3 regions of the Neobacillus sp. GCM10023253 genome follow, and region 1 is predicted to be linked to each of the others. Evidence: riboswitches for the same ligand, from Rfam matches in the RefSeq annotation. Region 1 holds a riboswitch; each other region holds the start of a gene.

Region 1 (10,752 bases):
TTGCAAAAAGTAAGAGAAGTAAAACCGCTTGTACATAATATTACGAATGTAGTGGTAACCAATTTTACTGCGAATGGACTTTTGGCTCTTGGGGCATCACCGGTAATGGCCAATGCTGCTGAGGAAGCCGGAGATATGGCACGGATCGCCAGTTCACTAGTTTTAAATATTGGCACTTTAAATTCACAAACGGTAGATTCGATGATTTTGGCAGGGAAGGCGGCCAATGAACAAGGTATTCCGGTTATTTTTGACCCGGTGGGTGCAGGGGCAACCCCTTATCGGACGGAAACAGCGCAAAGGATCATGAGGGAACTAAGAGTATCCATAATTCGAGGGAACGCCGCTGAAATTGCCAATGTCGTTGGAGAGAAATGGGAAATCAAAGGTGTCGATGCGGGAAGCACAAATGGTAATATTACCGATCTCGCTATGACTGCTGCAGAAAAATTAAACTGTATCGTCGTCATTACAGGGAAGGAAGATGTCGTTACGAATGGGAGTACCACTTATGTTGTGGCTAATGGACATCCATTGTTAACAAAAGTGACAGGTACTGGTTGTCTTTTAACCTCCGTTATTGGTGCATTTACCGGGGTGGAGAAGGATTTACTGCAGGCATCTGTTGCTGCAGTCTCGATATACGGAATAGCCGCAGAAAAGGCGGCGGAACTAACGGTGGAATCAGGCCCAGGAAGCTTTCAAATCGAATTTTTGAACCAGCTTTCGAAGGTTGCTGCAGATGACATCAATCTTTATTCTTCCATAAAAAAATTAACAGGAGGAGGGCAATAATGAATAAGGCGTTAACGATTGCAGGTTCCGATTCAGGCGGCGGGGCCGGAATTCAGGCGGACCTAAAAACATTTCAGGAGTTAGAGGTTTTTGGCATGTCCGCATTAACCGCTGTTACAGCGCAAAATACATTAGGTGTCCATGGAGTTTATCCAATGACAGCAGAAGCGGTTATCGAACAGATGAAAGCCATCGGTGAGGACATGGGGACCGATGCGGTGAAAACGGGTATGTTATTTAATGCGGAAATTATTGAAGCTGTATCTGTTAATCTTACAAAATATCATTGGGATAATGTTGTTGTCGATCCTGTAATGATCGCAAAAGGCGGGGCTTCCTTGCTTAAGATGGAAGCAATTTCTGCGATGCAGAAATTTTTAATGCCGCTTGCCAAAGTGGTTACCCCGAATATTCCAGAGGCTGAGGTCCTAACCGGGATGTCTATACGTACAGCAGAAGATAAGCAGGAGGCAGCAAAAAAATTACATGCCTTAGGGGTGCAAAACGTTGTGCTGAAAGGCGGCCATGATGAAAACCCTTCAGAATCAACAGATCTCCTCTTCGATGGAAAAGAATTCTATACTTTTACGAGTAAGCGAATTCCGACTAAGAACACACACGGCACTGGCTGCACTTTTTCAGCAGCGATTACTGCTGAACTGGCTAGGGGAGCAGATGTGTATCAAGCGGTCATCAAGGCGAAGGATTTTATTCAGGCTGCAATTGAAGATGGGATTGCAATTGGACAGGGACATGGGCCGACAAACCATGGGGCTTACCGGAAAAGAATCATGGAGATGGTCCAATCATGATAAACTTACGGGAAGCCTTGAAAGTATATTTTATTATGGGAACAGCCAATTGCAGGAAGGATCCGGTTGAAGTATTGAAAGAAGCCATCGCCGGAGGAATTACCTTTTTTCAATTTCGGGAAAAAGGCGAAGGGGCTTTAATTGGGGAAGAAAAATATGCTCTTGCGAAAAAACTGCAAAGCCTATGCAAAGAACACAGAATTCCGTTTATCGTTAATGATGATCTTGAACTGGCAATCGCGCTTGACGCAGATGGGGTTCATATTGGTCAGGAGGATGAACCGGCTGAAACAGTCAGAAATCAAATTGGCGATAATAAAATTCTTGGTGTATCCGTTCATACGCCGGAGGAGGCCGAAGCAGCACTTAGCGCTGGTGCCGATTATTTCGGAATTGGACCGGTTTATCCAACAAAAACGAAGGCCGATGCAAAGCCATCAAGAGGGACTACCCTGATCGAGGAACTGCGAAGCCAAGGAATTGCTGTACCGATTGTTGGAATTGGCGGGATTACAAGTGAAAATGCGGCAACTGTCGTGGAAGCCGGAGCGGATGGCGTTTCAGTTATTACTGCCATCAGCCTTGCCGATTCACCGCACTTAGCTGCAAAGGCTTTGCGAAAAAGTGTAGGGGAGTGAAGAGGTCATGAAAAAAACGTATAAGCTTACGTTAACTGCCATGATGATTGCGATGGGGACTCTTTCAAGTAATTTGGTCGTGATTCCGATTGGCTTTACAAAGGTTTTTCCAATGCAGCATTTTTTAAACGTTCTTTCCGCTGTTCTGTTGGGCCCTTATTATGCCGTGGCCCAGGCCTTTTGTGTTTCCCTGCTTCGGAATATGATGGGCACAGGTTCGCTTTTTGCGTTTCCTGGAAGCATGGTCGGGGCATTTCTAGCCGGACTATTATTTTGGAAAACTAGAAAAATCTACTTTGCTGTTATAGGAGAAGTTATTGGGACGGGAATTCTTGGAGCATTGCTTTCCTATCCTATTGCAACCCTAATCCTCGGGCAGAAAGCAACTCTATTCGGGTTTATCCCATTATTTATTTTCAGTTCCTTTGCGGGAGCACTGCTTGGATTTGTGATTTTAACGATTTTCTTAAGGAAGAAAGTGCGGCTTGGCGAGAAAAATATCACAGTAACTAAATAGAACCTTCACTGGGGGAAGCCTAAAAGGCTTGAGATGGGCACAGCTCCGAACCCTTTGAACCTGAACTGGATGATTCCAGCGGAGGGAAGTGGAACGATCAGAACCCACTCTTACCCTTGCTATAAAGAGTGGGTGTTATTTTTTTAAAACCTAGAATGAATTTAGGAGGCTTTAGGAATGGTTTGTCTGGAAAATTTAATAGAAACGATCGGACAAGAAGTGGAAGCTAGGGAAGCCGAACTGCTTAAACTTTTGAGCGACCTAATTGCGTTTCCGACTGAAAGTCCTCCGGCCCGGAATACAACGGGAATCCAGGAGTTTCTTAAAAGCTATTTAGGAGACATGGGATTTCATACCGATATGTGGGAAGTATATCCTGGGGATTCGAATGTGGTTGGAATTTTAAAGGGTGAATCCTCTGAGCAATATAGCAGCTTAATTGTCAATGGACATGTGGATGTTGCTGAGGTTGGCGACGAGAAGGAATGGGGGGCGGACCCGTTTTCTGCCAGAATCAAGGATTCTTATATATATGGACGCGGTGTTGCCGACATGAAAGGCGGTATTGCCGCATCCCTCATTGCTATAAAACTTTTAAAAGAGCTTGGGGTTCCGCTTAAAGGAGATTTGCAATTTCAGTCTGTTATCGGAGAAGAAGTTGGCGAGGCAGGAACGCTTGCTTGTTTGGAAAGGGGCTATTCTGCTGACTATGCAGTGGTAGTTGACACAAGTGATTTACATATTCAAGGGCAGGGCGGCGTCATAACCGGCTGGATAACGATTCAAAGCAAAGAAACCTATCATGATGGGATGAGGAGAAGGCTGATTCATGCCGGCGGGGGCATCAATGGTGCCAGTGCGATTGAAAAAATGACGAAAATCATCGAAGGCCTTCAAGACCTTGAACGCCACTGGGCTGTGACAAAAAGTTACGAAGGTTTTCCACCAGGTATGAATACAATTAATCCTGCTGTAATCGAGGGCGGAAGGCATGCTGCGTTTGTTGCCGACCGCTGCGCCTTGTGGGTTACCGTTCATTTCTACCCAAATGAAGATTACGAAGAGATTATAAAGGAGATTGAGCAACATATTGGTGCAGTGGCAGCTGCGGATCCATGGCTTCGTGACAATCCACCGGAATTTGTTTGGGGCGGTAAATCCATGATAATCGATCGTGGTGAAATATTTCCTTCCTTGGAGCTTGATGTGGACCATTCAGGAACCCGAATGCTGGCAAGCTCCTTTGAAAAAACGCTTATGAAAAAGCCTGTACTGGATATGTCAACGACGGTAACAGATGCAGGCTGGCTTGGCCGTGCAGGAATTCCGACAGTTATTTTTGGGCCGGGAAAACTAGAGGATGCCCATGCTGTTAATGAGAAGGTCGAGATTCGGCAATTGTTAGACTTTACAAAAGTGTTAGCTCAATTTATTGCTGTCTGGTGCAACACACTAAAGGAGGAGTATAGCCAATGAAATTTTCTGATCGGCTTTTTGAAAAAGTTAAGGGAATTTGGGAGAAAACACATGAGCATCCATTCGTAGTCGGGTTGGGACGTGGCGATCTTCCGGTCGAATCTTTTATCCGCTATATGAAGCAGGACTATGTGTTTCTTATTGACTATTCAAAGTTGTTTGCGTTTGGAACGGTGAAGGCGAGAGATGTTGAGACCATGGCAGCTTTTGCAAAGCTTTTAGATGAAACCTTACATGGTGAAATGGACCTGCACCGCGAGTATGCGAAACGGTTTGGAATTACGGAACAGGATCTTGAAGGCACCGAACCTACTCCGATTAATTTAGCTTACACCCGCTACATGTTAAATGTGGCTCAAAATGGTTCTTTGGAGGAATTAATATCAAGTCTGCTGCCATGTATGTGGAGCTATTGGGAAATCGGTAAAATGCTAGCAGAAAACTATCAAAACTCTAGCGATCATCTATTATACGGCGACTGGGTGAAAATGTACTCTTCTGATGAATTCGGGTCGCTGGCTCTCTGGCTAATCGATTTGTTAGATAAATTAACGGAAGGAAAACCAGAGCGAGAATTGGCGGTTTTAGAAGAGCATTTTCTCACCACATCCAGGTTTGAGTATATGTTCTGGGACATGGTCTATGAGGGAGGAGATTGGCCTGTCTAATTCAAATATGTTACACATCGAAGATTTAACATATACGTTTGATAGGGATATGCAGCCGATTTTTCAACAGCTTTCGCTCGATTTAAAGGCGGGGGAGTTTGTTTCCCTTATTGGCCCAAGCGGGTCAGGGAAAAGTACACTTTTTAAATTAATTACCGGACTGCTTAAACCGGGCCAGGGAAAAATACAAATTGCTGGGAATCTATCCTCAGGCAGACTAGGAAAAGTTGGCTATATGCCGCAAAAAGATTTAATGCTGCCTTGGCGGACGGTAATGGAAAACGTGCTGTTGCCCTCAGAAATCGCGAAAGAGGACAAGCGGGAAAAGGCACACGAAATCCGTGCTTGGTTATCCCGTTTTGGCCTTAAGGAATATGAGAATGCTTATCCAGATGAATTATCAGGGGGAATGAAACAGCGTGTCGCCTTTTTACGGACCATTATGACAGGCAGGGAACTTTTATTGTTGGATGAACCGTTTGGGGCGCTGGATTCGTTAACGAAACGAACCATGCATAGCTGGTTATTGGGGCTATGGGGTGAGCTTAAAAAGACCGTCCTGTTCATCACACATGATCTCGAGGAGGCAATTTTATTAAGCGATAGAATTCTTCTCCTTCAAAATAGAGGAGTCTTGGAATACAAGGTCAACCTGCCAAGACCACGAAATTCAGAATCTATTTATCAACCAGAGTTTATTTCGATGCGTAAAGAATTGGAGCGGCTGATACAACATGAGGAGTAAATGGAAAAGATGGGCCGGAGAATACGGTTTGTTTTTGCTGACGGCCATTTGTTTAATCAATATTTGGCAGTGGGTAGTTGAAGCTGGAATGGTGCCGTCATTTATATTGCCTGCACCTACGGCAATCGGCGAGTCACTTGTGAATAATCGTGAGATTCTTTTGGGCGAGCATTTACCAGCGACATTCTTAGAGGTTTTGATTGGCTTTGGAATTTCGCTTATAGGAGGGCTGCTATTAGGCGTTAGTATGCATTTTTCTAAGATATTAGAAAAAGTGCTTTATCCTTTTCTAATCATCTCGCAAACGATCCCGATGATTGCCATTTCGCCGATTTTTATCATGTGGTTCGGCTACACGATATGGAGCAAGGTTGCTGTGACAATATTGGTATCCTTTTTCCCAATCGTTGTGAGTACTTATGACGGGTTGAAGGCGGGCGGAAGCGAATATCGTGAATTACTGTTAACAATGGGGGCCGGACGCTGGACAATTTTTAAAAAGGTGCAGGTTCCGATGGCCTTGCCATCCATCATGTCCGGTTTGAAGATGGCGGTGGTTTATTGTGTCGTCGGCGCCACTATCGGAGAGTGGCTGGGGGCAAGTGAAGGGCTGGGCTATTTTAGCCGGAGGATGTCTTCAAATCTCCAGTCAGATTCGGTCTTTGCAGCTATTTTTCTGCTTTCTTTAATGGGAATTGTATTGTTTTTGTTTATAAGCTTACTAGAAAAAAAGTTAATAAAAAATAAGATTCGTTAATTTGCTGAAAGGAAGTTATTATTGTGAAAAAAAGTTTATTGGTTATGGTGAGTTTGCTGCTTCTGTTGGTTAGCGCATGCGGGAAGGCAGGGGCCGATAAGTCCCCCGCTAAAGAGGAGGGCCTCCAGAAAGTCAGCTTGATGCTTGACTGGTATCCGAATGCCGTTCACTCGTTTCTTTTTGCAGCACAGGAAAAGGGCTATTTCAAAAAACAAGGACTGGATGTCGACATTCAAATGCCTGCAGACACGAACGATCCTTTAAAACTTGTGGCCGCTGGTAAATTTGACATGGCGATCAGTTACCAGCCGCAGGTATTAGTAGCACGTGGAGAGGATATTCCTGTCCGGTCATTCGCTGCTCTCGTTAGACATCCGCTTAACCAATTAATGGTTGCAGCCGATATCCCGATTCAATCACCGAAGGATTTGGCTGGACGGACCATCGGCTATCCATCGATTCCCTTAGATGAGGCGATCATTCAAACGATGGTAAAGGCAGATGGCGGAGATGCTGGAAAGATAAAAATGGTCGATGTCGGCTGGGACTTGATTCCGGCGATGGCTACGAAAAAAACCGATGCCTTGATTGGCGGCTATATCAATCATGAGAAATTATTGCTTGATAAAGAGGGACACCCAATGCGTACGTTAAATCCAGCAGATTATGGTGTACCAGACTATTATGAATTGGTGCTGGTAGGAAGTGAAAAAGGGTTAAAGGAAAAACCTGAAGTATTTAAGAAGTTTATGGCTGCCATAAGAGATGGACAAAAATATGTTGCGGACCATCCGGAAGAGGGGCTGTCCATTCTATTAAAGCATGAAGACAAATCATCGCCACTGGAAAAGGACATCGAGACGAAGAGCCTCGAAATTCTGCTGCCGTTGATGGATGCAGGAGATAAGCCGTTCGGCTACCAGGATTCTGTAGTCTGGGAACATGCTGCTAAATGGCTAAAGGATACCAAAATCATCAATAAAGATATCAAACCAGAAGATGCCTATATTAACTTTTAATAAATAATAATCTTGATGTCATGGTCAGGCACCGTAAGTGGACAAATGTCCACGCGCGGTGCCTGAAACCATTACTGATATGTTAGAAAATATGAATAATTTGGGCGAGAGATCATGTTCATCAGGTAGGCTGAGTGGTTGGGGCTGGGTTTTCGTTTTTTGTTTAGGAAGTCTATAATGACTTTGGCGTTTCGGATACCGATTCCGTGGCCATAGTATTGATCGCCGCCAAAATAGATGACATTTTCCGCTCTCCAATGAGGTTCCTTTGGACTGAAATCTGGATTGTTGAAATGAAGAGCATCTCCTGGTAAATAATCATCACCGAATTTTTGGTAGATTGGCAAATCCTCATCAAATTGCCAGTCCATTAAATATAGGCGTTCAAACAGCAAATCAAACCGCGTTCTGCCAATTGAATAAAGGGTAGCAATATATAAAACAATGGCTATAGCAGTGGAACACTCAAAAGCATACAGCTTTCCGTTTTTTAAGATGTCTAGAATAGCAGTCGAAGGACTTGCTCCTGGCTTCAGTAGGAACCCTCCGTTGCCGAGCCGGTCCCAATATTTTTTATTGCAGATTGCATAGGTAAAGGTTGTAAATATTGCGCCGCTCTTGTTCAGTTCACGGGCAGCTCTCATCGTATTGGACCGAAAAGTCAGTTCGAATTTAAGCTGCTCCACGGTTTGATACGAATAAACCTCTTCATAAGCAGTCATTTGTTTTATTATTTTACGCTGCTCTTGGTTGGTGATTTGTTTATAAAGCTCCTCTGCCTTAACAACCTGATTATTGATACGAATCATATTTTCCCCCCCGAAATCAGATATCAGCCTACCTTTACATTATGAATAATCCTTAGTTGTGACACTTAAAATAAATTCTTCACTGCCTAGTTTGAAAAACAAAAAGTTGGGATAAAAACCCCAACTTTTTAAGAGCAATTTCCATATTATGCGTCCGTCTCAGGGGGACATTGTCATCAAGAGGTGCCTGACACCTTCGTACGGATTAAAACCTTCATTGAGATACCTTCATTGACACTTTCAAGGATTTCATGTACATGAGCAGAAAGACGAGGGCGCTCATGAATCTAAATACGGTGCTGATGTTGAGGGCGGTGATGATTCCGCCGATTTCGAGCAGCCAGATGCCGATTTGCGGTGCGATGAAGGCGACGAAGGAGAGGAGAACGTTGTAGGTTGTAATGCAATAGGTTCTCTTTTCCTTCGGTGATTGCTCAAGCAATAGGTTAAACAACAGCAGCACGGTCCCTGATACAAAGAATCCCGAAGTCATGCTGACAAACGTTAAATAATAAAGGTTCGTAGATAGAGCATTTAAGAAAGGCGCAGTAGCCATTCCAGCTGCCACCCACACGAGCATTAATGTATTGGATTTTTGATCCGCCCATTTTTTCCAGAGCGGATAGGAAAATATTTGTACTAGCTGATTCGCAACAGAGAAAATACTAATCCACAGAATCGTGGCATGAGCATATTTTACGTTATAAATATTGAATAGACCCCAAGCCATTTGCCAAGTGAAATTAAAACAAAGGGCAGCGATCAGAAACCATTTATAGCCCCGGTCCTTAAAAATTGACCAATCCATCGAAGAATTCTTCGGTTCCTTCACCTGTTTTGACTTTATCGTTTCCTTATGCTTCATTAAGAAAACAACTTCCAGTACACCAAAGGTAACGGCCATAAAAAATAAGGTCTGGTATGCAGCCGCGTTATCTGTTTCTTTCTTCATGACAATCCCGATAATCAGTGTTGTTACCATTCCTACCAACGTTAAAAGCCGGTTACGGTCGCTGAAAAATGTACCTCTTCGTTCTTCGGAAATCATCCCGCTGATTAATGTCTGCCAGCCTACGTTTGAAATGGTACCGGGAACATTCATTAAGGCAATAATCAATAAAAATGTCCATGCCTGCATGGATGACTGCAAATAAACCACACCAATGAGCAATAAAAACAATACCCTTGCCCAGAGAACGGACAAGGCAACGGTTTTCTTTTGCTCTTCCAACCGATTTAAGATAACAGCAGCAGGAATGGTCATAATGAGGGCGACAAGCGGCGGCAGAGAACTGATTAATCCGACCTGATAATTGCTCGCCCCAAGGATGGAAATAGCAAAGATAGGAAAATAATTGCTTGCCAAGTTTGTTGCAACTGTCGACACCATTCCATGATATATGCTGATTTTTTCATTATAAGTACGCATCTGTCTCCACCGTTCATCTTTAAATATACAAAGCTATTATACATCCAAAAATCTTCGTTGCACTAAGTATTTTTCAAAAAATAAACCCATCATCACTGTAGCTGTTTTTAGGCCAGTCAAGAAGAACATGCTATAATAAAATACAAATTAATAATGGAAGGATGTGCAATATTTGGCAGCACAGCAGTCTCAATTGACGAAAAAGAAGTTAACCCAATACATACCGCCAATGGGAGAATATGAGAGCTTTCAAAGCGAAGAGGATTTTAAAGGGAAGTTGAAGGAATGGGGGTTGTCAGCAGCAAAAAAAGAATTTTGGTATAAGGACAGAGGATTTCAATGCCTGGTAAGCATAAAAGGCTATGAAATGTACGGAAATCAAAACTACACCCTTGTAATAGAATTTTCAGATGGAAACCTTAGCTGTATTCACCCGGCTTATTTAAAGGAAATGCAGCAGGCAAGTTTCGGGAAGGAAAGTATGCTTACGCTGGAGGATCGGGATGTGAAGGTAGAGGAAGTAGATACCGCAGTTAGTCAGGAGGAATCTGCAAAAATCGACCTGGAAAGTAAAGCAGAAAGAAAGGGAATCAACTCCCAAGCCGAGCCGGCCAAACCGGCAAAAGTGAAGGAGGCTAAACCTAAAAAGGAAAAGGCGCTTAAAATAGAGCTGCCTGCAGATAAAGTGCATTTTACAGCCACTGTGAAGCAATTCGCCCTGACCTACAACGCGTTTAACGAGGAAAACGATGAAGTCGTTGTCCTTGAAAATGTCCGAATCGTCCAGGAAAATCCTCTCGATCTAGGGCTTGCCTGGTGCAGCCACAGCAAAACATTGAAAAAGTTTGAGCTTGCCCCTGGAGATATGCTCGAATTCGATGGGAAGGTGGCCGCAAAAAAACTTGCAAAAGGGAAGGACGCGGCGGAGGAGTTCACTGTCGAAGTGCCCGTGTTATATAAAATTAATAATCCTTCAAAAATAACGAAACAATAAAAACAGGGACCTTTCTTGGTCCCCCAGGCTGTCAAGAAACTATCGACAGCCTTTTATTTTACTCATATTCTTTAATGATTAACCGCGTTAATT
Region 2 (10,752 bases), on a different contig from region 1:
TTTAAAATAGGTAATTAAAAAAGATGGGTGGAGATCATAAAATAGCAGAAAGTTACCTGCGCCAGGCTGACCGCCTGGCTTTTTTCATGTTTAGATCCTGGTTGGCGAGTAAAATCCAGATTTGGGCGAGTAAATCGCAAATGTTGGCGAGTAAAAGTCAATATTAGACGAGTAAATCACAAAATTAGACGAGTAAACCAACTAGCAGCAATATCCCTAGTCTAAAAATTCAAAAAGTTGTCAAAGTAATTGTCGATTTTTGGAGTAAAAGGTTTGGATAGTAATTTTAGAAAGGAATGATGCATTTGCGTGAGAAAGACTATGATATTTCGCGGACCATTCTTAAATGTGAGGCACTTTTAAGAAGAATTACCCCTAATCATCCAACAAAACCTGATGTGACGGAGAAATTACGTACCAAGAAGGCTGGGGAAAAGGGTGAACGTTCACTGGAATTTCACTTGAGTATGCTGTCTGACTCAAGGTATCACATTTTTAATGGGCTCCGCCTTAAACTAGGCAAATACTTCTTTCAAATCGACACCTTCATCCTCTCTCCATCCTTTGGATTTAGCCTCGAATCGAAAAACAGGTCGGGGGAAATCACTTATAAAAAAGATTTCAATCAAGTATTTTGTAAAAAGAATGGTGTAGAGGAAAGAATCAAAAATCCTATATTGCAGGCAAGGCTGCAGATCATTAAGCTGCAAAAATGGCTGAAGGAGCACAATTGTCCGGATATACCGCTGCAATACTTTGTTGTAAATACAAATGAAAAAACAATCATTAGACTAGAATCACGCGATGATAGGATTGTTCACCATCTTTGCAACAGCGAATGCCTCATGGATAAGATAGAGCAACTGGCAGGCTACTACAAAACGGACAAGCTGAGTGACAAAGATATAAAAAAAATTAAACGTCTCCTATTAACAAATCACACACCCGAAGACCCCGATATTCTTCAAATGTTTCACCTTACTCCAATGGATGTTCTTACAGGTGTTCAATGTCCCGAATGCTTTTTTCTCGCAATGGTATATAAAAATGGAATTTGGTGTTGTCCGAGATGTGAGGCAAATTCTAAAACTGCGCACATACAAGCGATCCATGATTACTTTCTTTTAATTAAACCTACAATAACCAATTCGGAACTTCGTGCTTTCCTCCATCTAAATTCAATCCATGTAGCCAGAAAGATTCTTAAATCTATGAAATTGCCGTACACTGGCAAGTTTAAAGACCGCGTCTATCATCAGCCGCCTTATATTTTTTCGAAAAAGTAAAACCACCGCCAACCAGCAGTGGTTTAAGAAACAGACCGAACGCGGCCTAGCAGCTTCGCCAGCCCCTCAAATTTACCCTTAAACAGCGCACCGCGAATAAAATAGTAGCAGACGCTGATGCCGAGGAAGTCCTTAAACAGGTCAAATAGCGACGCGGAGCGGTATGGATAGAACGATTGGTGGATTTCGTCACTGATGCCGTAGAAGGCCGCAAACAGGGCACAGGCCAAGTTCCAGCCTGGTGTAAAACTGAAACCGGCGACAGCATTGCTGCGCAGGTCAGCGTCACCGCGTCTAAACGTCAAACATGCGAGGACTAGTAATACATATAAAATCGCAAACTCTATTAAATGCAACGATTCTTTAATAGTGTGGTCAATATTCGAATCGGGCAGGCGCACGAAGTGGTCCGATGGCAGGCTCGATTGAATAAAGATGGCTGCCATATAAAGCACGGGCAGGACCCGCAGCACCCATTTTAAAGCTTTCATGAAACAATTCCCCCTAAAAATTTTTCAAAAAGATGCATAAAAACGCAGGCGATTACAAAAAATAAAATTTTTTTCAGACTAGTGTATATAATTCTAGTTATCTGTTCAGAATGATTGCTGAGGTGATGAAAATGAGAGAGGAAGAAAACAAACGATCTTCTCAAAGTTCCAGCGTAAAACGCTTTTTCAAGAAGCGTTGGGTATTTCCAGCCATCTATATCGCAAGTGCAGCAATCATTTTAACAGGTGTTCTTTGGTATCAGTCCAGTGCAGGAGACTCAGACAAATACGATTACAAGTCTACTGATATTACTGGCAAAAAGACCAACCCGCCTGCAGTTGAAGTTAACTCGGCTTTAGAAAACGTCAAAATGCCGGTGAAGGATGCAGCATCAGCAGTGATCAAGACAAAGTTCTATGATTTCACAGCCAAAGCTGAAGACCAGGAAGCCGCATTAGTATTCTACGAGAACACATACAACCCAAATACTGGTGTCGACATCACCATGAAGGACGGCGAAACGTTTGATGTATTAGCATCACTCAGCGGAACTGTCACTCGTGTTGAAGAAGACGCGGTGCTTGGAAATGTCATCGAAATTGAACACGACAAAGGTATTGTAACACAATATCAGTCTGTGAAAGACATTAAAGTTGAAGTTGGCGACAAGGTAAAACAGGGAGATGTTCTTGCCAAGGCTGGGCAAAGCATGTTCAATGAAAAAGCTGGAACACACGTCCATTTTGAAATTCGTAAGGATGGCGTCGCGGTTAACCCTAGTAAGTATATCGACAAACCGGTAAGCACTTTACAAGAAGCGACTCCTTCAAACAGCAAGGAATCTATGCAAACAACTCCTAGCGAAAAAAAGCAGCAGGAGTTGGAGGATCCAGCTGGCTCCGACGACCAGTCTTCCGATAAGGAAACGGACGACGGCAAGAGCAAAGAAGACGAGTCCACTAACTCAAAAGAAAAGACAAATTCTTAATATTGAAACTGTAAGTAAGGGGAAGGGGATACTTTCCTCTTTTTTTTTGTGTTTTTTTCAAAAAAAAGAATCTGGCCCGCCTGCCAGATTCCGCACATTAAGCAAAAAAATAGGACCCGGCCGATTGCCGGATCCAACACGATATATTAAAAGGGGGGGTTATGAAAAAGTGTGACTGAGATTGTCCTTTTCACACTCTTATCTTACCCTCCAGATATGAACAAACTATGAACAAAAGGTGAAAGTTTGAAAAACAGTTATGAGAATTATCTGTTCCGATAACCACAAAGTTTACCAAAAGGCTTTTCATTTTCAAAAATTTCTGATATATTTACGAATGTAAGATTATAACTTAATATTGTTTGAAATGCTCTACTGGGGGGGTCCGATGGCTCGGACTGAGAGAAGAATGCATAAATTCTTTGACCCTTTGAACCTGATCTGGATTATACCAGCGTAGGGAAGTAGTATCAAAGGTGTCTGTGTTTAATTTGGGTACCGCTACTTTTGGATGAAAAAATCAGGTTCTGTGAAAACAGAACCTTTTTGTATTGTCCTCCATTACTTTCCAGTAATGAACTGCGCTGTAACTCCCAGAGTGCAAAATCAAACCATTTTGAAGGAGGAAGTTACATGCAGAAGCAAGTGGAAGGGAACATCGAGTTAAAATCACAATTCACTGGAAGTAAAAAGGTATATGTCGAAGGGGCAAGACCCGATCTTAAGGTTCCGATGAGAGAAATTCAACTTAGTCGAACCGTTGCTGCTTTTGGAGAAGAAGAAAATGAGCCTGTTCGGGTCTATGATACGAGCGGCCCCTACACAGATTTGAATTATCAGGTCGATATTCAAAGCGGACTTCCAGCATTACGTAAGAATTGGATTCTCGAGCGGAATGATGTGGAGGCATATGTTGGAAGAGAAATAAAGGCCAAGGATAACGGATACCATGAAGGGGACCAACGTGCATCGCTTGAATGGTATCCCAATGTAAATAAAACACCCCTAAAAGCTAAAGCAGGAAAAAATGTCACCCAGATGCATTATGCCAAAAAAGGCATTATTACCCCTGAAATGGAGTACATAGCCATTCGTGAACATAGGGAACCGGAATTTGTTCGTGCGGAAGTTGCCAGCGGGAGAGCGATTATCCCAGCCAATATCAATCACCCAGAAAGCGAACCGATGATTATAGGACGAAACTTTCATGTGAAAATTAATGCAAATATCGGGAATTCGGCTGTTACCTCCTCTATAGAGGAAGAGGTTGAAAAAATGACGTGGGCAACTCGCTGGGGCGCCGACACCATCATGGATTTATCAACGGGAAAAAATATTCATACAACGAGAGAATGGATCATTCGCAATTCTCCCGTACCAGTTGGAACGGTCCCAATCTATCAGGCACTCGAGAAGGTAAATGGGATTGCCGAGAATTTAACATGGGAAATTTACCGTGATACTTTAATTGAACAGGCGGAACAAGGCGTCGATTATTTTACGATCCATGCCGGCGTTTTGCTGCGATATATTCCTTTAACGGCAAAACGGACAACGGGCATTGTATCCCGCGGCGGCTCGATTTTGGCGCAATGGTGCTTGGCTCATCATAAGGAGAATTTCCTCTATACTCATTTTGAAGAAATATGTGAAATCCTGAAACAATATGATATCTCTGTTTCTCTTGGAGACGGGCTCCGTCCAGGCAGTATTGCCGATGCAAATGATGAAGCACAATTCGCAGAGCTTGAAACGCTCGGAGAATTAACAGACATTGCCTGGAAACATGATGTGCAGGTGATGATTGAAGGGCCTGGTCATGTACCAATGCATATGATCAAAGAGAACGTCGATAAGCAAATGGAAATTTGTAAAGAAGCTCCATTTTATACGTTAGGACCTTTAACCACCGATATCGCACCAGGATATGATCATATTACTTCAGCAATCGGAGCAGCGATGATCGGCTGGTTCGGAACAGCGATGCTCTGTTATGTGACACCCAAAGAGCATCTGGGCTTACCGAACAAAGATGATGTCCGGGAAGGAGTCATTGCTTATAAAATTGCCGCTCATGCCGCTGATTTGGCCAAAGGGCACCCCGGTGCGCAAAAAAGAGACAACGCGTTATCGAAAGCCCGTTTCGAATTCAGATGGGAAGACCAGTTTAATCTTTCTTTGGATCCGGAGCGTGCAAGGGAATACCATGACGAAACATTGCCATCGGAGGGGGCAAAAACAGCCCATTTTTGCTCCATGTGCGGGCCAAAGTTCTGTTCGATGAGAATATCACATGATATTCGGGAAAAGGCAGCGAGTAAAGAAGTGGACATTGAAGAAGGCATGAGGAAAAAAGCGGAGGAATTTATTCATGATGGATCAAGAATTTACCGTTGAGACGAATTCCATTAAGGTAATAAAAATGAATGAAGAAATAGATATCCTAAAACAAAAAATTCATATCTTGGAAAAGGAAATTGAAAACATCCAGCAACATTGCCGGCATCTATTTTCCGAAACATACGGTATGAGGAAATGCCGAAAGTGCGGTTTCGCAGAAAGCACCTATTATTAATTTCATTCACCTAGTTACAAAGCAAATCCCGGTTTAATAGCCGGGGTTTTTTAATGCCGCTATTTTCCTTAGGAGTTTTGTCCTGAAATTGGCGGTGGGGTGTTTTTGTTGCGGTAGATTGGAGGGCTTGGGCATATGTTAAAGAGTCAGCTGATTATACCTGGAATACAGGATGACCTACGTTGCTTTGATGAGAAATCTGTCTAAGGTTGTGTTAAAATGGTAAAAAAAGGAGGGGTTTGCCTTGAAAAAAGTTGCCGGGCTGTTGCTTGCCGTGGTGCTGGGTGTTTTGCTTGCCAGCTGCAGCAAGGAGCCAACGCCGCAGGATCGATTTTCCGAGTACATAGCCTTATGGAATAAGCAGAAGTTTGCTGACATGTATAATTACCTTTCGAATGATGCCAAAAAGAAAATCTCGAAAGAGGACTTTACGAACCGCTATAAGAAAATCTACGACGATTTACAGATTACTGACCTCAAGATTGACTTCAAAAAACCGAAAGACGATAAACAGGCGGATAAAGAGCAAGCCAAGTATTCTTTTACCGCTAAAATGAATAGTGTCGCGGGGCCGATTGATTTTACCGAAGAAGCCCAGTTGAAAAAGGAAAAAAAGGACGATAAGGAAAACTGGTTTGTGGACTGGAATCCGGGGTTCATTTTTCCAAAAATGCAGGAGGGAGACAAGCTGAGCTTGAGCACGGTGCCGGCGAAACGGGGCGAAATTGTTGACCGGAACGGCACGGGGCTGGCGGTGAACGGCCAGGTGTACGAGGTCGGGGTGACGGCCGGGGACATTGCCGCGCCGGTGAAGGAGCAGCTGGCTTCTTTGTTGAAGATGACGCCGGATCAGGTCGACAAGGCGTTGAAGGCGAGCTGGGTACAGCCGGGGATGTTTGTGCCTTTGAAGAAGGTGTCGATGGACGATTCTGAGCGGATTGCTCAGCTCGTGGCGCTCGAGCCAGTGAAGACGCGCAAGGTGGACGCGCGGATTTATCCGTACAAGGAGGCCGCGGCGCAGCTGATTGGCTATGTCGGGTCGATTACCGCGGATGAGCTCGAGAAGCGCAAGGACAAGGGCTACACGAGCCGCGATGTGATTGGGAAGCGCGGACTGGAGCAGGTGCTGGATGAGCAGCTGAAGGGCCAGAGCGGCGTGAAGATTGTGATTAAGAAGAAGGCCGGTGGCGAGGAAGTGCTCGCGGAAAAGCCGGTTGCCGATGGAAAAAATGTCAAGCTGACGATTGATGCGGATTTGCAGGCGGTGGTGTATGCAGAGATGGCTGGTGGTGCAGGTGCGGCTGGTTCCGGGGCTACTGGAACTGCTGGGGCTCCGGCTGGCGAGGTTGGGACGGCGGCAGCGATGAATCCGGTGACAGGGGAAACATTGGCGCTCGTCAGCAGCCCGTCATTTGACCCGAATCAGGCTTCATTGGGCTTTACCGCCGACGAATGGAAGGCGCTACAGGACGATGCCCGCCAGCCGCTGTTAACGCGCTTTAAACAGGCATTTGCGCCGGGCTCGGTGATGAAGCCGATTACGGCCGCTGTAGGGCTCGCAAGCGGCGCGATTAAGCCGGACGAGGGCGTGCAGATCCTCGGTCCGAAATGGCAGAAGGATGCGTCCTGGGGCGGCTATTTCGTGACCCGGGTGCACGAGGGCAGCCCAATCAATCTCGAAAAAGCGTTGGTGTTCTCTGATAATATTTATTTTGCACAGGCAGCGCTGAAAATGGGGAAAGATGGCTTTTCTGATGGCTTGAAGAAGTTTGGCTTTGAGGAGCAGCTGCCGTTCGCTTATCCTCTTGAGACTTCAAAAATTGGTTCAATGGGAAGCGATATTGCGCTAGCCGACTCAGGTTATGGCCAGGGACAGGTGCAGATGAGCATTGTTCATTTGATGAGCACCTATACGCCATTTATCAATAATGGCAATATGATTAAGCCGATTCTATTGGATGAAGAGAAGCGCGGGCAGGTGTTGAAGGAGGGCGTGGTTTCTCCGGAAAACGCCGGATTGATTGCTTCTGATTTACGCAAGGTCGTTGGTGATGCTGGCGGGACTGCCCACGCGGCAGAAATGGCCGACAAGCCGCTTGCTGGAAAAACCGGAACAGCGGAATTCAAGCAGAAGCAGGGCGAAACCGGGCTCGAGAATGGCTGGTTTATCGGCTGGAATGTCAATTCGCCGAATCTGATGGTGGCCATGATGGTCGAGAACGTAAAAGACCGGGGCGGCTCTGGGATTCCTGTAAAAATGGTGAAGAATATTTATATGAAATGGAAATAAGTTAGTGGTTGAAGCACCTGGCCCGAGGGTCAGGTGCTTTTTTGTGGAGAAAGTACCTGGTTTGAGTGGGCTATGGCCATTGAAAATTACCTTTTTTTAAAATTTACTCGCTTTGTTTGTGGGTTTACTCGCGGAAAATTAGGATTTACTCGCCAACTTTTGGATTTTACTCGTCTAATTTCATGATTTACTCGCCTGAATCAAGATTTTACTCGTCAATCCCCATCTCGAGCGACTAAACTACCCAAAAAAGCCAGGCGGCGAGCCTGGCTTGGGTAACTTATGAGAACACAAAAATACCTTTTTAAAATTTACTCGCTTACTTTTGGATTTTACTCGTCTAATTTCATGATTTACTCGCCAACTTTTTACTTTTACTCGTCTATTTTCATAATTTACTCGTCAAAAATTACATTTTACTCGCCCAACCCCATTTCAAGCGTAACCAACCACCCAAAAAGCCAGGCGTTTAGCCTGGATTAGGTAATTTTTCAATGACCTTTTTGGGGTGATTACCAATAATTTGGATATACTTTCCGATTTGGTGTGTTTACTTTCCAAATGGGGAGAAATACTTTCCACAATCATGATTTTACTTACATTTTCTAGCCAAATATTTTCCAAAATACCTGATTTACTTTCCTAACCCATTTTTTACGGGGAATCCGAGTGCTCAAGAGCCGGCCGCCACTGATATTTTTCCAGATCAATTACCCCATTTAAACCCACTGCCACGCCCTCGGCCTCGAGCGACAGCCATTGTTCGTTGTAGCCCTCGTCATCCTGCAGGGCGATTTTTCCTTGGGCATTGACGACCCTGTGCCAGGGCAGGCGGTGTTTCCTGCTCATGGAGTGGAGGACGCGGACGACCTGGCGGGCGGCGCGGGGACTTCCGGCGAGCCCCGCAATTTGTCCGTATGTCATGACTCTCCCCGGGGGGATATTTTTTATAATCGAAATAACTCTTTCCGTAAAAGGTGTCAATGTCGTAAAATCCTTTCTTAAATAACTTAACCACATTATATAATATTAAAAACGATTCAATATCCCGGACACTACAAACCCTACATCTTTTTCAATGTTACTTACCACATTTCAATGTTTTTTTACCAAAAACCCAAATTTTCACAACACAAACACATCAAACACATATATTTTTCATCCGACAAATTTCTTGGGAAATAACGAGCGGCCCGCGATTATTTCTACATAAACCATAGACGTGGCGCGGGTTTGGGGCTTTTTGCCTAAATGTCGAAAAACCACATTATATTTGAATTTTCTAAAAATAGTCCAATACCTTGTCCCGTTTGTGTATTTTGTGCATAAACCCGTATCCAAGCTAATACAATGTTACAAACCTTTATACAAAGAGAGTGTTTGAGGTGAGGAGTCGTTTGAAGTTAGCGGGTATCCAGCCGGGGACATGATTATTCATCGTATGATCAGAAAGTGATAACTTTCTGCCGTGTGACATGCAAGAGCGAAATTTGGTGCTTGATACCATCCGTGGACACTGTCCATGTGGACTGGGCATTTCTAATTTCGCGTAAGCGCAAACAAGAGCCAGTCAGCAGCTCGCACGGAAGCAGTATTCAGTCGAAGTGATAAGCGGGTCTCATTTCACACGTCTCACATCCAATTTAGGGAGGGCGAGAGTGTGCACGATTACATCAAAGAGAGGACTATCAAGATTGGGAAGTATATCGTGGAGACGAGGAAAACGGTTCGCGTCATTGCGAAGGAGTTTGGCGTATCCAAGTCTACAGTCCATAAGGATCTTACAGAGAGACTACCTGAGATTAATCCAGAGCTTGCAAACGAAGTGAAAGAAATTCTAGATTATCATAAATCCATTCGTCACTTAAGGGGCGGCGAGGCGACTAAAATGAAGTACCAGAAAGAAGAAAAAGAAGGAGAGGCTGTCAAGTAGGCCGAGATTTTTTCAAAAATGAATGCCAATTAAAGAACTGGTGCCTTACACCATTTCTTTTTTTTACAAAAAAATGTCCCACCTTCTCAAAGAATTTCCGATTCCGACAAGATTCAGCAAAAAATTACATTGATTGTTTTAAAATGTTATGGATATTTTAATGAATGTGATAGAATAGACAATTAGGTAGAAGGAATCCGTCTTGAGGAGGAAAGGAAAGAGAATGTTTGCAAGGGATATTGGGATTGATTTAGGAACAGCCAACGTGTTAATCCACGTGAAGGGCCGCGGCATCGTATTAAACGAGCCTTCCGTAGTTGCAATCGACAGAAACACAAACCGGGTTTTGGCGGTCGGCGAAGAAGCTCGCCGCATGGTTGGACGTACACCAGGAAACATCGTTGCAATTCGCCCGTTAAAGGACGGCGTTATTGCTGACTTTGATGTAACAGAAGCAATGCTGAAGCATTTTATTAATAAACTTAACGTTAAAGGCTTTTTATCAAAGCCGCGCATCTTAATTTGCTGCCCAACGAACATCACAAGTGTTGAGCAAAAGGCAATTAAGGAAGCTGCTGAAAAAAGCGGCGGGAAAAAGATTTATTTAGAAGAAGAGCCAAAAGTGGCGGCGATTGGCGCGGGCATGGACATCTTCCAGCCAAGCGGCAACATGGTAGTGGATATCGGGGGAGGAACGACGGATGTGGCCGTTCTATCAATGGGCGATATCGTGACTTCTTCCTCCATCAAAATGGCGGGCGACAAGTTCGACATGGAGATCTTGAACCACATCAAGCGCGAATACAAGCTGTTGATTGGTGAGCGCACAGCTGAGAACATCAAAATCAACATCGCTACTGTTTTCCCAGGCTCTCGTTCTGAGGAAATGGAAATTCGCGGCCGTGACATGGTCAGCGGGCTGCCGCGCACAATCACCGTTCGTTCAGAGGAAATCGAGCAATCATTGCGGGAATCTGTGTCAGTCATCGTTCAGGCTGCCAAAAGCGTTCTTGAGCGCACACCACCTGAGCTATCAGCAGACATCATCGACCGCGGCGTCATCTTAACAGGCGGCGGTGCACTTCTTCACGGCATCGACATGCTGCTTGCGGAAGAGCTAAAGGTACCTGTTTTAGTAGCGGAAAATCCAATGGACTGCGTCGCCATCGGAACAGGCATCATGCTAGA
Region 3 (10,752 bases), on a different contig from region 1:
AATTCTTCTTTTAAAAATTCATCCAGGTTTTGCAACCGTTCTAATTCTTGGTTTTGTTCCCAGATTGCCCTCGTAAGTTGTTCTTCTAACGCTGCCAAGCTCAATTCCTTTTGCCGTTTTTGCTCTTGTAGTTCGGCTGCTTTTTCTGAGGCCATTTGATGCTGCTCCTTTTTGGCCGCAGACTGCTGCAAAAGATCTCTTTTTCCAATTTGCTTAACATGATTCAATTGGTTTATATAATACTCGTAAACTAACATGTTGTTTTCATCTAATGTATCTGCAACAATCCGATAATCCTCTTCAAAGTTTTTCAGGACTATATACTGGTCAAGTCCCCGGCCATGCTTCAAGGAAAGGCTGGACGCCTGCGGATTGGATTGGAATACATAGCTTGTTTCAGGAGCGGCATCGCGAAAAATTCGCGCTAATTTTCTTTCATTATCATCCAGCTGCTTTCGATAGAACTCCGCCATCTCCGATTCTACCTCATTAAAGCCCTCTATCAGTCTGGTCGTTTTCCTATCCTTGAACACGACTTGATCTTTTTTCGAATCAAATTCAAATTTCGTATGTAAGAGGCAGTTGAATTTTTCCAATTGAATAGTAACCAACTCCGATAGAAGCCCTTCATAATGGATTATATCCTCTTGTAAATACTGGACGGCTTTGGTCAAATGCTGATAAACCTGCTCTTCTTCTTTGATGCTATCCTTTGTCAGCTTTATTTCCTTTTCCATCCGGTCCAGATCAAGATTGTTCTGTCTATGAATGCTTTTCATCTGCATTATTTGATTTTCCGGTGTGAGTACTGTCTGTTCATCAAAGCTCGTAAACTCTTCCTTAAAGCGATCCATCGCTTTATGTAACCATTGACCCTTCTCTTCCTCGAGTCTAGCAAGCAAATCGTTGCACATGCTACATAACCTCTATTTATTCATTTTTAAAAATCAAAACTCTCTATTACCATATTTAAGATGATATATACCATCTTACTATAATTTCTAGATTTTTCTAACCTTCCAGTGGATTTTTTTATAAAAAATACAAAGCCAGGCATACACAGAAGCCTGGCTTTGTAAGGTTTTAACCTTTGAAATAAAATAAAGCAATTAAAAAAATGATTAAGCCTATTAAGAAAATGGGTCCAACACCGGAACTGTATACGACATAAATTTTAACGTGAAGTATCACATTGATTATAAGAACAATCAATAAGATTAATAATAAAAACATGACAATCAGCACATTATTATTTTTGTTCAAGATATCAGCCCTTTTCAGAAGCTTTTGACGGAGACATTGCTTGTACCTCTTACATAAATATTTTCAATTTGCGGATTTTATGCTTTTAGTCCATCAAAGAATAATACTGTGTAAGTAATGGCGCTAATACGATGGAACCGACATTGGTCCACAATTGTTTCAATGATTCACTTTTAATCGAATCTGAAATTGGTAATAATGGAATTAAACTACCATGGATTTTAATTAGTATTCCTGTTATATTAATTATTGTCGCTTCTAAGCGAAGGACACATGGAATGGTGAGTAGTCGCGGTTCCTTTATAGGAGCTGAGGAAAGTCCAGGCTCGCACAGTGCTGAGATGCCTGTAGTGTTCGTGCCATCTGCAAAGGTGGGCAGTCAATCTTGATATTGGCTGACGGCGGTGAAATCATGCTAAGTCTCTAGAGATATGCTGAGAATAACCTGAAAGTGCCACAGTGACGATGCTTTTCTGGAAACGGAAAAGGTGGAACGGGTAAACCCCACGAGCGAGCAACCCAAATTTTGGTCGGGGCATCATCCTGCGGGAAATGAACCTAACGGATGGATCAACCAATGGTTGATAGATAGATGACTACTGCTTCCTGTACGAGGCTTGACGCTGTTTGCAGTACGGAAGAACAAAACCTGGCTTACAGCCATTTCATGTGCAAATTTTAATAAAAGTTCTCTTAACAGGTAAAACTTTTTGTTTTACCTGTTTTTATTTTTGGTTTATAAAACAGTCACTGACCCGCGGCTTCTTATTTCAAGTGGATCTTGTGCATCAATCGGTTGATTAACTTCGACCATTGGTGCCTTTGAATCTGCATCCGTTATGTCTTTGACAGGGCTCATTTCAGCGGGTGTCCCCATATCATTCATCACTTCAGGAAATTTGTTTTCTTTTTCCAATACAATCACCTCCACACTTATTATTCCGTTTATTCGTCCAAAAAATGAACATGGAAGAAATTTGATTGAAGGATATTTTTGAAATTGAAATCAAAAAATAAAAAAGAGGAGTAAAAAATTACTCCCCATCTGCCACAACGATTTTATACCCTTGTTGTTTCGGACCATTTTCGTATTCTTCAGCCGAAATTATGTAATAAGTTTCGCCATCGTTATTCGTAATCACGACTTCACTAGGACTTTTATCTACCTTGGCATCCATAAGTTGATCGTATGGAGGACCTAGTAGTTCGGTTAAGTTGTTACTCATGTAAGACACCTCCTATCTGAGTGATTCTAACAGAATTTTATGAAAAGTAAAAGAGAAAATAGGTTAAATCCCCTCTTGGTTTCCCCGCTGTCTCAAATATATCAGCTACCAAAACATTTTTCCTTATAATCACAAACTTTTTCTAACAAAACAACATTAATTGTTTTATAATACAAAATAACAATTTTTAAGAAGGTGATTAAAATGAGAGAGGTAACATTAATTCAAATTTTCAATCATCATATTGCAAAAAAATATTTGAGCCGGTCTGGAATTGTACATGCTATTGCTTGTGCCTACCATGCCTTTAAGTTGGCAAAAGAACGCGGCGTTTCCGTTGATCTGGCAACAAAAGCAGCATTGCTGCACGATATGGGTCATTACACTTGGTATCGCAACGGCAAATGGGATTATGATTTATATAAACAAAATGATATACATGCAATTAAGGGTGCGGAAAGGGCCCATAAATTATTGATCCGGTTGGGAGAAAATCCGATTATAGCCAAAGAAATCGCACTGGCCGTCTTATTCCATACGGATTCTTACATGCCGGAAGGTTTTATCAACCGGACCCCGTTGCAAGAAATCGTCAAATTAGCCGATGAGATGGACGAGGAGCAAGGCGGAATGCACCACTATCGAAAAATGGATCGAGATAGAGCCATAAAAATGATAGAGCGGTTAGACGAAATGGTTAAGGAAGAACTGAAAAGCAGTGAGTTATAAAATAGGGAAAGGGCGATGCTCCTTGTGAACATCGCCTTCTTGATAAAGTTTTTCTTTAAATAGGTTCACTTAGTGACAATTAATTTCCCGATCGTTTCACTACCCTTTACCCCAAATATTTATGGTACATCGCTCTCGCTTCCGAAACATCCTTCGTGCCGTGTACCAAAACTCTTCCGTCTTTAAAAATGACTAAGCGGTTAGCATTCACGGTATAGGAGAGAAGGTACGGGTTTCTCTGTACAGCTCCAGTTTGTTTCTCCAATATTTTTTCTAACGTTTCAAGGTCGCGCACCATTGGAACGGAGGGACGTATTTGAACCGAATCCCTTCCACAAAGGACCGCCGTTTTTGTTTGATTTTCAAAGGATAAATAAGGGTACGAGCGCTGCGGCCCGCAAGAAGGACAATCCATCTTTTTCAACTTGTCTACTTGAATGGCGCTATATTGATTTTTCCATAAATCAAAGGAAACGAGCTTGTTTCTTAATGAGTCCACATCTCCGACCAAGATTTTCAATGCTTCACTTATTTGGAACGAGACAACCATGTTTACGGCTGGACTAATTATTCCGGCCGTGTCACAGGTTAACCCTCCCAAAGGAACTGTTTCAAGCAAACAAGAAAGGCAAGGCGTTTTTCCAGGAATGATCGTGTAGGAAATGCCGTAGCTGCCCACACAAGCACCGTAAATCCAGGGAACTCCGGCTTTTTGCGAGACATCATTTATCATCATTCTTGTTTCAAAATTATCCGTTGCATCCATCATCAGATCTGCTTCTTTTGCCCAGTCTTCAAGCTCTAGGGCTGAAGCATCTGCAATGATGGCCACAATGTTCACAGATGAGTTTATCGCTGTTAACCGATTTTTGGCCGCGATCACTTTTGGAATTCGATTTTTCGCATCTTCCTCTGTAAATAACTGCTGCCGCTGTAAATTGGACCACTCGACATAATCACGATCCACGATGGTGATTTTGCCGATGCCAGCCCGGACGAGTGCTTCGGCACTTGCAGATCCAAGTGCTCCAACTCCAATGATGAGTACGTGTTTATTGGAAATTTGCTGCTGGCCGTCTTTTCCTATCGGCGGAAACAACTCTTGCCTAGAGTATCGATTATTCACCCGATACTCATTCCTTCCTTAGGGCTGCTGGCTGTCGCATATCGCTTTTTCTCGATTCTGCCCGCTTCATAACCAAGCCTTCCCGCTTCAATCACCAATTTCATCGCTTTTGCCATTTTAACCGGATCCTTTGCTGCTGAAACTGCGGTATTTAATAACACACCGTCTGCTCCTAGCTCCATCGCATAAGCGGCATCGCCTGGTGAGCCGATTCCCGCATCGACAATCACTGGTACAACGGCTTGTTCGATAATAAACTGGAGGTTTACCGGATTGATAATACCCTGCCCAGATCCTATTGGGGACGCCCCTGGCATGACAGCATGGCAGCCTGCTTCTTGAAGTTTCCGGGCTAGCACCACATCGTCAGAGGTATAAGGGAGTACAATAAAGCCCTCCTTCACCAATTCTTCGGTGGCCTTTAGCGTTTCAATCGGGTCAGGAAGTAACGTTTTATCACAGCCGATCACTTCCACTTTAATCATGTCGCATAAGCCTGATGCTTTCGCTAACTTAGCGATTCGGACAGCCTCTGCAGCTGTTTTCGCTCCTGCAGTGTTTGGCAACAGCTTATATTTATTGGTATCTAGCTGCTCTAAAAAATTCGGCTGGCTAGCTTCAAAAATATTCATCCGTCTTACTGCAAATGTAAGGATTTCTGCTTCGGACACTTCGACCGCCTGCTTTTGGATGTCAAAGCTTGGATACTTCCCTGTCCCAAGCAATAAACGAGATTGGAAGGATAATGGACCAATTTTTAACATATCAACCGCCTCCTACAAAATGGACTATTTCAATTCGGTCTTTATCTGCTAGTCTAGTACTTTGGTGTTCCAGCTTGGTTAAAATTTCACCGTTTACTTCGACCACAACGACTTTATCATGGATTTCAAAATGCTGAAGAACATCTGAAACAAATACCATACTGTCTGATAATTGGGTCCATTCGCCATTTAAGAATACCTTCATGGTTTACCTCCTACCAACATATTTCTGTCGAGCCGGAAAGCTGATAGCAGATTCTCATCTTTCAGTCTGCCTTCGATTAATTCAGCCACTAGTTTCCCTGTAATCGGGCTAAGTAGAATCCCATTGCGGAAATGCCCTGCTGCCACAAACAAATTCTTCCACCTCGGATGCGCGCCAATGTAAGGCAGTCCATCACCTGTCTGTGGCCGAATTCCAGCCCACACCCGCTCCCACGCTGCCTCTTTAATTTGCGGTATGATTTGGGTTGCTCTTTCCAGTAAAGTGGCAATCCCTTTTGCTGTTACCTTTTTATCGAATGTATGTTCAATCATCGTCGCACCAATATAAATTTCTCCATTCTTTTTTGGTACAAGATAGCAGCGTTTATCTGAAAAAATGGTTCTATTGATAATTGGCCTTTCTGTTTTAACGGAAAAGCACTCACCTTTAACAGGATACAGGTTCATCTCTAAACCAGATTCACGCATTAATTGGGCCGCCCAAGCACCGGCCGCAACAACAAAGTTATCACTAAGGATGGTTCCGTTCGTGGTTTGCACCCCTATCACCTGACCGTTTTGATAAAGAAAAGATAGCACTTCGGTGTTTTCAAGTATTTTAGCACCAAAATGGACCGCCGCTTTTGCGAACGCCTGCGTTAACTTTGCAGGCTGTACATGCCCATCGTTCGGGAGATACATCGCTCCAGGTACGCTTGGTGAAAGTGACGGTTCCATTTCTCGTAATTCCTTCGCATCCAGCCATTTTATGGTTGGATCCCATTTCTTTTGAAAGGTGACCTGTTTTTTTACTTCTTCTGCTATGTCTTCGGTTTCTGCAATTTTTAACATCCCTTTATTGACAAACTCGATGTCCACACCAGTAGTTTCCAATAATTCATTAGCGAGAGCCGAAAACATTGCTTGACTTTTTATCGCCAACTGAAATAATGGACCGTCATATTCAAGTTCAGCTTGCGCAGCCAGCATTCCGGCGGCAGCACTTGATGCTTGGCAGCCGATTTGTTCTTTCTCAATAATGATGACTTTTCTTCCTAGCTTTGATAACTGATTGGCAATCGAGGCTCCATTAACACCACCTCCAATTATGGCAACATCAAATGTATGATCCATATTTCCCACCTCCATCTCTAAATGCATGTATGTAAGACTTTACGGCTAATAAGGGGTCCCGGGCATCTAAAACACCTGACATGACAGCGATACCCGTTGCCCCTGCCTGTAGGACCTCTTCCGTATTCTCCTGCGTTATCCCGCCAATGGCAATCACCGGAATGTTCAGCTGTGACAGCCGTGTTAATTCCTCTAGCCCTTTTGGGGTCTTTCCTGGTTTTGATTGCGAAGGGAAGACATGACCGTATAGAACGAAATCAGCTCCATTCTCTTTTGCATTTTGTCCTTCTTCATAGGAGTGAATGGAAGTCCCGACCCTAAGTTGAGGAAAATGCTCCTTTACACAGGCTGTATCTAAACTATGATAGGCTAATTGAACACCAAGGGCCTTTGCCGCGATTGCAACATCTACCCGATCGTTAATCACGATTTTTGATGGAGGGACGTTTTCATTTGTTAAAAGTTCGACTGCTTGAAAAAGTTCCTTTGCTGATTTTTGTTTTTCCCGCAAGTGTAGCGCAGTTACAAATGGATGAATATCCTTCGCTATTTCAGCCAATCGGTGGATCGACATTTTACCATTGGATATAAGATGCAACTCTTTTTCTTTTAGACTAGTAAAAATACAACTCCCCCCCTTTGAATGGATTTCGCTGGTCTAAGGAAGCGCAAAACAAGCAATACAAAAAGCCACTTCCTTTTGTAAGAAAGTGGCCGAAATTTAGAAATAAAAATTTTGCTCTCCAAAAATCCCGTTGTCCACTTCCCTACGCTGGCATTAACCAGATCAGGTTCATAGAGTCCCGAAGTCACACTTCAATCTCAGCCTTTTCAAAAAGGCACCTCTAGCGGATTTGATTCATATTCATTTAAAAAGATTACCTTATATGGATATATGGTAACATTTTATTCTAAAAAGTCAAACATTTCAAACTTAATATTTGCTCGTACATTTCATCAAATTGCTTTGAAATATTTCTTATTTACACCTATTTTGAGGCACGAGAACCGTCCCTATGCCTCAAACTTTATGCTATAATCTCATTATAATAGTGGAAAGCAGGCTGTGTATGGATAAAAAAGTTGGCCAATTTCTAATTGAGAATGAACAAAAGTTTATACATTTTTGGGAAGAGCAAATTATTATCCATCATTACCGGGATAAACCAGAGCTAATATTAAAGAACGGTCATTTAATGTACCATCTCATAACAAATTCTATGTTAAATGGATTCTCGGAAGAAGATGTTAAATTATTGGCGCACAAAGTAGCCCTGGAACGGGTCGAGGCCAATATCAATATTGGGGAGTTTGTTTATAATGTTAATCTGGGTAGGAGTATTATTATTAAATACCTAAACCTTTCCGGACTCATGCCTGAAGATTTCCAGACAATTATTGACTTGGTCAATAAACAGTTCGATTTATTCTGTTTCTATGCTGTTTCTAAGTACACCGAAATCAAAGATAAGAAACTACAAGAACAAAATTTATTTATTTCCCAAACACATAAGGACCGGTTGGCGATTCTTGGACAAATGTCTTCTAGCTTTGTTCATGAATTTCGCAACCCGCTCACTTCCGTTATGGGCTTTATAAAACTATTAAAGCACGAGCATCCTAATCTACCATATTTAGATGTCGTCAGCCAAGAATTAGATCAACTTAAGTTCAGAATTACTCAGTTCCTTCATACATCAAAACTGAACACGCTGGCAGAAAGCCAGAATGAAGACATTACCATCCATTTATTAATAGAAGAAGTGCTTGATTTCCTATATCCAAGCATCGTCGATGGCAATGTCCAAATTCATACAAATATCGATGCTGATATTTGTATTACTGGCGATCGGAATGAGTTAAAACAAGTTTTTCTAAACCTATTAATAAATGCAGTTGACGCTGTGTGTGAAGAAGAAAATCTGCGAAAAATTGATATTCAAACAAATATAGAAGATCACCAAATCAAAATTCGTATTTCTAATAATGGCCCCACTATCGATCTTGAAGCAGTACAATTAATTTTCGAACCCTTCTTCACTACTAAGAAACTAGGCACAGGTATCGGCTTATTCGTTTGTAAGAATATTGTTGAGAAACATCACGGTGAAATAGAATGTATATCAGATAATCACTTAACTACCTTTCAACTTACATTTCCTATTAAACAGAATTAGAATTAAAAAGTACCGCAAAAACGGTGCATTTTTTAATTAATAGTTTTCAAATTGTAATAACTACCTTACCTTGAGCATGCCCTTGTTCAAAATACTTGAATGCTTCCTGAATTTCACTTAATTTAAACCTTTTATCAATGACTGGTGTAATTTTTCCAGCTTCGATAAGCTCTTTTATGAAATTTAAATCACTTTGGTTCTGCCTCTGTAAAAAGCTGCCCATTTTTTTATTTCCAAAGAGGGAGAACCAAGGCCCCAGCGTCATTGCTTGAAACATTTGAGCCCCTGAACCTCCTACATGAACGAAAATTCCATTATTCGTTAAGGCCTGTTTATAATCAGTAATCGGATGATGTCCGTTCACCCCAAGAATCAGATCATATTTTGTCATTTTTTTAGTAAAATCCTCTTTTGTATAATCAATCACATGATCAGCACCGAGTGACTGCAAAATATCTATATTTCTTGTGCTGCAAACCCCCGTTACCTCTGCACCAAAGGACTTGGCAATCTGAACGGCGAAAGTCCCTACACCGCCAGACGCCCCATTGACTAAAACCTTTTGTCCTGCTTGAATCTTACCCTTATCGCGCATGCTTTGTAAGGCTGTGACCGCTGCCATTGGTACCGCCGCGGCTTCCTCAAATGACAGTTTTTCCGGCTTTAACGCTAATGCTTTTTCTGGAACAGATACATATTCAGCAAAACCGCCCCAACCACAGGCGGATAGGTCTCCAAACACCTCTTGTCCTGGTTGAAACTGGGTAACATCTTTGCCTACTGCCTCAACCTGGCCTGCTATGTCGCCTCCGGGTATGGAGTATTTTGGTTTTAGCAGACCAAAAGCAAAGCGTGCTAAGAACGGTTCACCTTTTAAAAGAACTAGATTGCCAAAATTCAAAGATGCTGCGTGGACCTTTACTAGTACCTGATCATCTTTAGGCATAGGTTTTTCTACCTCTCCTAAAATAAGAACATCGGGAGTACCGTACTTTGTGGACACAACTGCTTTCATTCCCACACCTCAATTCCGTTATATTCATGCATATGACTTGTGCAGTTTAGATTAGACCAAAAGTCATAACAAGTGACGAATCCTTTGTCTTAAAAGGTTTGCTTCTGTATACTCAAAACCATAGCAGTATTTGTTCAAGGAACGCCTTGTTGTTAAGCTTTCGCTTAGATACTAAGAGCCAAGGAGTGATAATGTGATAAATCTTGTTTACGAGAAATTGGAAGCCACCCTTCTGGATTGGGAAATGATGAAGAACGCTCTAGAGGATGAAAGTGAAGAATGTGCCGAACGGTTTGAAAGGCATTTTTATGAGTTTATTGACGAATTAAAGATTTGGTTTCAGCAATTGGACCAACCGCCAGCCACTATCAATGATGCAGAAAATCTTCCTGAAATCAGTGATATAATCGAGCGTTTACCGGCACCGCTTCAACTCAACTTTTTAACAGAATTGGAGTTAATTGTGGAAGGAGAAGACCAAGTCCGCTACGATTAATCCCCACCAAAATTCACAAGTGGTGACGCACGGGGACGGTTCTCATGGTTTGGAAGCATGAGAACCGTCCCCATGGTTTATTTTAGCTGAACTCGCTTTCGTTCCGGATTTCCTTTTAATATCATACATGTACTAGTAGAATGCCCTACTAGACTTCCTTTTTCGTCATATACATGACATTCCAGCAATCCCACTGTAGAGCCTTTCTTAATGAGTTTCCCCTCTGCTCTAAGCTTCGCTTTAAAAATCGGTTTAAGGAAATTAAATTTAATTTCAACTGTCGTAAACAGTTCGTCGTCTGAGAGCGTTGTGACAAAAGCATATCCCATCGCAGCATCCGCAATGTCACACAGAATCCCGCCGTGCAGCGTCCCCATTGGGTTATGTAACCGATCAGAAACTTCCATTTCAATCACAACTCTGCCTTCCTCCACCTCTACCACTTGAAACCCAAGTACTTCCGCTACTGGTGCAATAGGTACTTCACCTGTCATCATTTTCTTCATACCTTCTAAGCGACTCATACTATTCACCTTCCAAATATAATTTTAAAAATTTAATTCTATTAAACTTGAATATTGATTTCTCCTTTATGGGCTCGCTTTCCATACCAAAATA

Evidence for each region. Region 1 has a riboswitch for thiamine pyrophosphate ahead of ACFPA1_RS05015 (acetylornithine deacetylase). Riboswitches for the same ligand answer to the same signal wherever they lie in the genome.
Region 2: linked by a shared signal. The riboswitch ahead of thiC (phosphomethylpyrimidine synthase ThiC) and the one ahead of ACFPA1_RS05015 (acetylornithine deacetylase) in region 1 are both predicted to bind thiamine pyrophosphate.
Region 3: linked by a shared signal. The riboswitch ahead of ACFPA1_RS19465 (thiamine phosphate synthase) and the one ahead of ACFPA1_RS05015 (acetylornithine deacetylase) in region 1 are both predicted to bind thiamine pyrophosphate.

Annotation. Positions count from the first base shown of each region.
Region 1 covers NZ_JBHSHV010000003.1:958,561-969,312, forward strand. Annotated here, with positions in the region: gene thiM (hydroxyethylthiazole kinase) at 1-795, shown strand, start outside; gene thiD (bifunctional hydroxymethylpyrimidine kinase/phosphomethylpyrimidine kinase) at 795-1,607, shown strand; gene thiE (thiamine phosphate synthase) at 1,604-2,245, shown strand; gene thiW (energy coupling factor transporter S component ThiW) at 2,253-2,762, shown strand; TPP riboswitch at 2,763-2,866, shown strand; gene ACFPA1_RS05015 (acetylornithine deacetylase) at 2,940-4,238, shown strand; gene tenA (thiaminase II) at 4,235-4,906, shown strand; gene ACFPA1_RS05025 (ABC transporter ATP-binding protein) at 4,881-5,651, shown strand; gene ACFPA1_RS05030 (ABC transporter permease) at 5,641-6,408, shown strand; gene ACFPA1_RS05035 (ABC transporter substrate-binding protein) at 6,432-7,427, shown strand; gene ACFPA1_RS05040 (protein-glutamine gamma-glutamyltransferase) at 7,499-8,236, opposite strand; gene ACFPA1_RS05045 (MFS transporter) at 8,451-9,665, opposite strand; gene ACFPA1_RS05050 (hypothetical protein) at 9,829-10,659, shown strand.
Region 2 covers NZ_JBHSHV010000027.1:249,048-259,799, forward strand. Annotated here, with positions in the region: gene ACFPA1_RS24755 (nuclease-related domain-containing protein) at 306-1,286, shown strand; gene ACFPA1_RS24760 (VanZ family protein) at 1,310-1,777, opposite strand; gene ACFPA1_RS24765 (peptidoglycan DD-metalloendopeptidase family protein) at 1,909-2,766, shown strand; TPP riboswitch at 3,134-3,246, shown strand; gene thiC (phosphomethylpyrimidine synthase ThiC) at 3,400-5,163, shown strand; gene ACFPA1_RS24775 (hypothetical protein) at 5,138-5,341, shown strand; gene ACFPA1_RS24780 (penicillin-binding transpeptidase domain-containing protein) at 5,586-7,631, shown strand; gene ACFPA1_RS24785 (MGMT family protein) at 8,286-8,615, opposite strand; gene spoIIID (sporulation transcriptional regulator SpoIIID) at 9,292-9,564, shown strand; gene ACFPA1_RS24795 (rod shape-determining protein) at 9,788-10,752, shown strand, end outside.
Region 3 covers NZ_JBHSHV010000015.1:171,183-181,934, reverse strand. Annotated here, with positions in the region: gene ACFPA1_RS19510 (hypothetical protein) at 1-914, opposite strand, end outside; RNA gene rnpB (RNase P RNA component class B) at 1,541-1,925, shown strand; gene ACFPA1_RS19500 (hypothetical protein) at 2,000-2,179, opposite strand; gene ACFPA1_RS19495 (hypothetical protein) at 2,298-2,489, opposite strand; gene ACFPA1_RS19490 (HD domain-containing protein) at 2,694-3,218, shown strand; gene ACFPA1_RS19485 (thiazole biosynthesis adenylyltransferase ThiF) at 3,325-4,344, opposite strand; gene ACFPA1_RS19480 (thiazole synthase) at 4,341-5,108, opposite strand; gene thiS (sulfur carrier protein ThiS) at 5,110-5,313, opposite strand; gene thiO (glycine oxidase ThiO) at 5,310-6,446, opposite strand; gene ACFPA1_RS19465 (thiamine phosphate synthase) at 6,430-7,044, opposite strand; TPP riboswitch at 7,194-7,303, opposite strand; gene ACFPA1_RS19460 (histidine kinase N-terminal domain-containing protein) at 7,517-8,623, shown strand; gene ACFPA1_RS19455 (NAD(P)-dependent alcohol dehydrogenase) at 8,670-9,638, opposite strand; gene ACFPA1_RS19450 (hypothetical protein) at 9,832-10,134, shown strand; gene ACFPA1_RS19445 (PaaI family thioesterase) at 10,212-10,658, opposite strand; gene ACFPA1_RS19440 (MFS transporter) at 10,700-10,752, opposite strand, start outside.